2 regions of the Rhizobium sp. 01L419 genome follow, and region 1 is predicted to be linked to the other one. Evidence: predicted binding sites of a transcription regulator. Region 1 holds the regulator's gene; the other holds the start of a gene.
What was found. Region 1 encodes LexA, which represses DNA repair genes until DNA is damaged. Its sites were predicted from a motif close to TGTTCNNNNTGTGTTCNG; they were not measured.
Positions count from the first base shown of each region.

Region 2: the regulator LexA is predicted to act here: its motif matches at 1,590-1,607, upstream of AC1DUP_RS08725 (2'-5' RNA ligase family protein).

Region 1 is NZ_JBFTSM010000019.1:115,707-119,123, forward strand. Features, by position in the region: gene AC1DUP_RS29855 (VOC family protein) at 1-822, opposite strand, end outside; gene lexA (transcriptional repressor LexA) at 1,020-1,745, shown strand; gene AC1DUP_RS29865 (ComEC/Rec2 family competence protein) at 1,726-3,417, opposite strand, start outside.
Region 2 is NZ_JBFTSM010000003.1:349,412-352,828, reverse strand. Features, by position in the region: gene AC1DUP_RS08730 (M14 family metallopeptidase) at 1-838, opposite strand, end outside; gene AC1DUP_RS08725 (2'-5' RNA ligase family protein) at 909-1,517, opposite strand; gene AC1DUP_RS08720 (AAA family ATPase) at 1,692-2,411, opposite strand; gene AC1DUP_RS08715 (LysR family transcriptional regulator) at 2,697-3,417, opposite strand, start outside.

The DNA.
Region 1 (3,417 bases):
GCCCTTGCGTGTATAGGTCACCCCGTTAGCAGCCAAATGCGCTTCTGTCACGGCAAGATCGCCCGCATGGAAAAGGATCGCCCGCCCACGCAGGCCGCGATCGGTGTCCGGCGTCGCCAGATCGAAATAGGCCTCCAGACCCGCCGGGTTCATCAGACTGATCTTTGTGTTTGCCAGAGGAACTCTCACCCCAAAACCGGTCTCATCTGCGGCGTCGGCTCTTGCCACGCCACGGACGAATTCGCCGAAGGCCCAAGGCTCGGGCGCGGCTAGAACTATCTCGGCAATTCCGGTTACGCCGTTGACGTGAGCTTCGAGCGCGCTGCGGTCAGCAGGGAGCGGATTGACGCGTTCGACGGCGAAGAGAAAGAAATCCGGTGCCCGAAGGTCGCCGGCGAAGGCGAGCCGGAAGCCGGCAATGCTCTCCGTGCCATCCGGCATTTTCACGGGACGTTCGAACTGCAACACAGAACCAGCGCTAATGCCGCCTTTAACGAATCGAGCATGTTCATGCTTTGCATCCGCGGCACTGAAGGCGATAGCAGACAGGCCCTCGCTGCCGCATCGAAAACGAAAGGCCTGATCGCGGGCTGTGAAGACATTGCCGTCGCGCGCCGTCCTGTCGCTCTCCTCGACACTGGCGATGCCGAGCGGCTCGAGATAGCTCCTGTCGGCGAAGAAAACGCAGGCATTTTCCGTACCGAAGGGATGGCGCGCGTCCGGAGCGACGGTGAAGCCCAGCTTGCCCAACCTCTCGCGTGCAAGGGCGATATCGGTAACCGGCAAAACGAGATGATCGATCGCAAGCGTGTCTTGGGTCATCAGCTACTCTCCAGCAATCACAAGGAGATGTGCTTCAACAAGCCTTACGAAGCAAGGCCGGACGGGACGGGCGCCGACAAAAATAAAATTCTCAACACAATGGAGAGAAATTTTACGAAAATTTAGCCACTTGCGGAACACATATGGAACATATAGTGTCCGTTCTGGATTTGTTTCAATACTGGGGTCACACGCCGATGCTCACGCGCAAACAACAGGAACTTCTTCTTTTCATTCATGAAAGGATGAAGGAATCCGGCGTTCCGCCATCTTTCGACGAGATGAAGGACGCCCTGGATCTGGCCTCGAAATCCGGCATTCATCGGCTGATCACGGCGCTCGAAGAACGCGGCTTCATTCGCCGGCTTCCGAACCGGGCGCGTGCGCTCGAAGTCATCAAGCTGCCGGAAGCCTATAGCTCGAGCCTGCAGCCAAGGCGCGGCTTTTCACCAAGCGTCATCGAAGGCAGCCTCGGCAAGCCGCAACCTGTTGCGCCTCCCGCCGCGGCAAAGTCAGCACCTGCGGCCGACAACGGCAATTCGGTTTCCGTGCCGGTCATGGGGCGCATCGCTGCCGGCGTGCCGATTTCGGCAATCCAGAACAACACCCATGACATCACCGTTCCCGCTGATATGCTTGGCTCCGGCGAACATTATGCGCTCGAAGTTCGTGGCGACTCGATGATCGAAGCCGGCATCTTCGATGGCGATACCGTCATCATCCGCAACGGTAGCACGGCCAATCCGGGTGACATCGTCGTCGCACTCGTCGATGAAGAGGAAGCGACGCTCAAGCGCTTCCGCCGCAAGGGCGCATCGATTGCGCTCGAAGCCGCAAACCCCGCTTACGAGACTCGCATTTTCCCGCCGGATCGCGTCAAGGTCCAGGGCAAGCTCGTCGGCCTCATTCGTCGCTATCACTGACCGGTGACGGGCCAACATCAGCGAATGTGTCGCTACGCCAGTCATAGGCACGGTGGCGCATCCAGGGCCGTCGCAATGCGTCGAAGGTAGCGGCAACCGCAACTCCGCCATCTGTGAAACGAAGCTCGATCGCGCCTGTCTTGCGCAATGTTTCGCCAGTAAAGAGCATAGCTCCGGATCGGCAGCCGTCGAAACGCAGACGGACAGGGGTGACGACGATATCGGCCGTATCGCAGGCAGGGCCCAGATAGGCTGCATTGTCGATAACCGTCAGTTTCTTTCCATTGCCGAGCATGATGGCGCACCAGGCACCTTTCAGGCACGAGAACCGTGACGGCGAACCGATCGCGACACGTCTCATCGACTCTCTGGCTTCATTCTGTTGATCCCGCGAGAGCTGCAGTCTTTTGCCTTCGGGCGCAGTGGGCCTATTGGCAGCTTCCAGCGTGACTGGCTTCCTGTGCTCTTCGATGGCAAGCGCCCGCTGCCATTGTTCGAAGATGAAGGCGGGTGGCTTTTCGCGGTTCGAAGCTATCGCCTCTCCATCGACAACAGCAACGAGGCTACCGTCTTCGGCAATGGCGATGTCGGGCATTGCCTCTGATGGCAGCGCCGCGACAGCAAGCGTGGAGAGAGTGACGATTGCCGTTCCGATATGCCGCAGTCGAGTTCTGAGGAGGGTCAGCAGCAGAAAACCGAAAACGGCCGTCGGGAAGTACCAACCCGGCAAACGGCCCACATCGATATTGCCACCCCAGCTCGATACCGTCTTTGCGATTGTGATCACCAGATCGAGCCCGAAGCCTGCCACATGCCATGCCCAGCCGTCCAGGCCAAAGGGCATCAGCAGCATCGCCAGCATCCCAGCCGGCATGACGATGAAGGAAATCACCGGCATGGCCGCGAGATTTGCCGGCAGGCCGTAGGCTGTCAGCCGGTGGAAATGCTCAATCGAAAACAGCGCGGTAGAGAAGCCACCAATCAGCGACGTCAGGAAAATGCCACCAAAGAAACCGCCGACCACGAAGAGGGGTTTCATGATCGGCAGGTTGGCAAAGACATTCTCCCACATCGGCCGGCCTTTCCAGAGATCGTAGCCGGCGACCAGGGCAAGTGTTGCGGCAAAGGACATCTGGAAACTCGGCCCCAGCACCTCCGATGGCGAGATCGCAAGGATCACAAGAGCGGATAGCGCCACGTTTCTGAGGCTGATCGATGGCCGGTCAAAGAAGACGGCAACCAGCATGATGGCCATCATGATGAAGGCACGTTCAGCGGAGACGGCAAAGCCGGAGATCAGATAGTAGGCTGTCACCGCCGCGAGCGCACCGGCCGCCGCGATTTTCTTGGTCGGCCACGCCTGGGCAATGCCGGGAAAAAGGCTAAGGACGACGCGCAGGCCGACAAAAAAGATGCCGGCGGAAAGCGCCATATTGAGACCGGAGATCGCGACGATATGGGCAAGGCCGGACTGCCGCAGCGCGTCCGTCGTGTCATCCGAGATCGCCCGCCTCTCGTCGGTGACAAGCGAAGCGGCAAAGGCGCCGGTATCGCCCGGCAGGGTGGAGCGTATGCGATCGCCGATGCCACTCCTGAGGCGATAGAGCCATTCGAGTGTCGCCTCACCGACCGAGCCCGCTTGCTGTGGCTGCAAGGCAAGCTTTTTCGGCGC
Region 2 (3,417 bases), on a different contig from region 1:
ACAACACTGTGCCACCCTGCGGCGCGCGCACGATCTCGACATTGTCGAGCGGCACGGCCGGTCCGAAGAAGGTCTTGTCACCGCCTGCCCGGCCGTTGACGACACCACGCCCGATCAGGAATTGCAGCAGGCCTTCGGCGTCTTTTGCGGCCATATCGGGATAGACGTCGCGCCGGCCGCGCAGCTCCACCGTCACCGAAAGCTTGCCCGGAAGCTTTGTCTTGCGCTCGCCTGGCACCTCATATTTCCAGGCAAAACCGACCGCTTCTTCAAAGGCGGAGCTTTCGCCATCAGAAAGCAGCACTGCTTCCATGTCGAGCGCATTGGCAAGGTCCGCTGCCTCCGGCCAGAAGGCCTCATCGATATAGGCATATTGCAGCGATTCATCATCGCAATGCAGATCGAGCACCAGATCGGCCCCGAGTGCCATGTCAATCAGCTTTCGCTTCAATCGATCTGTAGCCGGATAATCATCGAGACCGTCAAGCAACTCCTCCCGGTCGCGAACCGAGATCAGCGGAAAATCCCGATTGAAATTGGTCCGCGATCCCAAATCGAAGCGGCCCTGCAACTCGCCGAAATGCGATTGCGCCGCCCCGATCGGATTTGCCTGCGGCACGAGCGTGATATCGCCGGCGATACGTCCTTCGCTTTCTGCTTGCCCGAGTTGAAGGCAGAGAAAATGCGCAAGCGCCGTTCCCGGCAGTTCATTGGAATGCAACGCGGCCTGGATATAGACCTTGGGCGCCGCCGGATCGCTTCCTCTGAAGCGCATGACCGGCAACCGCCATTCGATGCCGGGCGTATCGCCGGGGATGATGATCTCTGAAACGTCCACTGTCTTGCTCCGCATGTGCATATTGAGTGGGGAGTTTTAGGCGAATCCCCACCCGCGGTGCAAGCGCAGCTCAGCCGATGAGAGGCCACCGGTTGATGACGTGATGCTCGCTCTTCCCATAGATGCTGTGAATCAGCAGGAACTCCTGGACGGTCCAGCGCACAGGTCGGTCAAGCTTTTCAGGCAGCACGGTCTTGCGATCATAGACCATCGTCATGTGCGGCGTCAGATGTCCGCCAACATTATAGGGTAGCCCGGCCTCGTAGAGACCTTCTTGAATTTGGTTGCGAAGATCCAGCAGGCCTTCGTTTTCTTGCCTGCCACAGATGACGAAAGCCTGCGCTTGGCCAGGATGCTTGAAGCTCATGGCCTCGTCGAGAACAATTTCGAACGGCTGGGCACGGACTGTCGCGGCGACTTGTTCAGCGGCGAACACGATATCATCCGGGAGCCGACGGTAGGCGCCAATGCCGTTCAGCGTGACATGAAGCACTGCGTTGGGCCGCGAGGGCCCGGTCAGAGAATGTCTATTGCGATACACTTGCGCGATGTCCAGCGCCTCGGATGCCGCTTCGATGGTTGGACGAAGCGCGAAGAAAATCCTGTCGTGAAATTCTCCGACAAGATCGGATTTCTTCTGCGGGCCTGCGCTATTCGGATCGAGTGGAAAATGAGGCATTTGAACTACGGACTACATCGCCCGCCTCCTTGTTTCGACAAGGAGGAGCATACCCGGATTGACATTATAGTCAAGAACAAAACATGAACAAAATATTTTTTGGGGATATTAAAGACTGAAACGGCTGCCGCAAGGCAGCCGTTTGTTGGCGTCAATCGAGCGTTGAGACAAGTCTTATGCAGCGTTCTTGACGAGCTCAGCCGCCTTCTTGGGAGACCTGGTGCGGGCTGCCTTCGGCGGCGCGAGACGAAGAACATCGTCTGCCAGCAAGCGGGCATTGTCTTGCGCCTTGTCGAGATTGCTGACACGGGCAGGATCCATCGTGTAGAGGCTGCCGCCGGAAACGAACATGTCGCGATAGGCCGCGCGCTCGATCAACGCCGTGTCGATGACGTTCACCTCCTGCTTGGCGAGCAGACCCTTTACGGCGAGCAATGCGCGCGTCGTGATGATCGAGCTGATGCGGGTCAGCACGACCGAATGCGGGATGAGAATATCATGCTGGGCCGCAAGCTGCTTCAAGATCTCAAGCACCTGCGCGCCGCCGACGGCATCCATGGCGCAGCCCTGCACCGGAACCATCACATGATCTGAAAAGCCGATGGCCTTCGCCATCAGCGGGGTCATCCCGGCCGGCAGGTCGATGATGACATAACCGCCCCGTTTCTTGAGGTCCTTGATCTGCTGTTCGATCGTATCTTCACTGACGCCTGGCATGACGGCGAAATTGGCTGCTTCCCCTGTCAGGCGGTGCCAGCGTGTGGCCCATTGCTGAGGGTCTGCATCCAGAACGGAAACGCGATGGCCACGGCGAGCCAGTTCTGTGGCAAGAACGAGGGCGACCGTCGTTTTGCCGGCGCCTCCTTTCGTATTCGCAAAAGTAAGTGTTGGCATCGATTACCTCGGGTTGATGAGTTGGCGGCACTCATCCCTGAGAGAGACGCGTCTCGGGCTTAAAGGACAGCGGCTTTCGCAGTGATGAGTTGAAAAGGTCAAACAGCAACCTTGCGTGGCGCTGTTTTATCCTGCTGTCCGAGGTTGATTTTTTCTGGGTGTAATCGGTTGGTGGCGGGCAGTAACCCTTCTCGGCGCCTTATTTGATAGCGTAGCCGCCGCGAAGCGATCGCAGCTCGGCTTCCGATCGGATTACGGCAAGCGTCGCCTGCGACCTGCCGGGCGTCAGTCGCGCGATATGCACAGCCCCGCGAGAAGCGGAGCGGAGGCGGCGAGCCTGCGGGATACGAACTCGGTAAAGAGCTGCACGCGCTTCGTCTTGCGCGTCTCCCCCTGTGTGAGAAGCCAGAGCGTTCCATACATGTGCAGGTCGGTGCCCGGCACCCTCACCAGTAAGGGGTCGGCATCTCCGACGAAGCACGGCAGTGTTGTGATCCCGAGCCCTTGCCGCACAGCAACGATCTGCGCCTCGGCGTCCGTAATCCTGAATGGACCCCCCGCGGTGCGAACCTCACCCTCGCTGGCCCAATCCGGAATTCCATGAATGCTTATGACGATCCACCGGATGGGATCAGGCGCGCCCGCACGCCATGCGGCTAGTCGGTCGCGGGACATGTAGACTCCACCGAACAGCTCCGGTCCCTTCAGGCCGTGAAGATTGAGCGGCAGCGTTTTGCGGTCGTAAACGACGCGGATCGCCACGTCGGCCTCTCTGTTCGTAAGATTTGCCAGCTCGCCGGACGACGAGATTTCCATCTCGATGTCCGGATGCAGGCGCGCGAAATCGGCGAAATCCGGCATGAGCAGGTGTGTCGCGAGTGTCGGAGCCAACGTCACCCGCAGAAGCCCGCGCACGCTTTGGTCGCGCCCGAAGACGCGCGTCTCCAGCTGGTGTGACGACGCTTCCATCTGGTTGGCAAGCTCGAGGACCTCCTCGCCCGCAGCC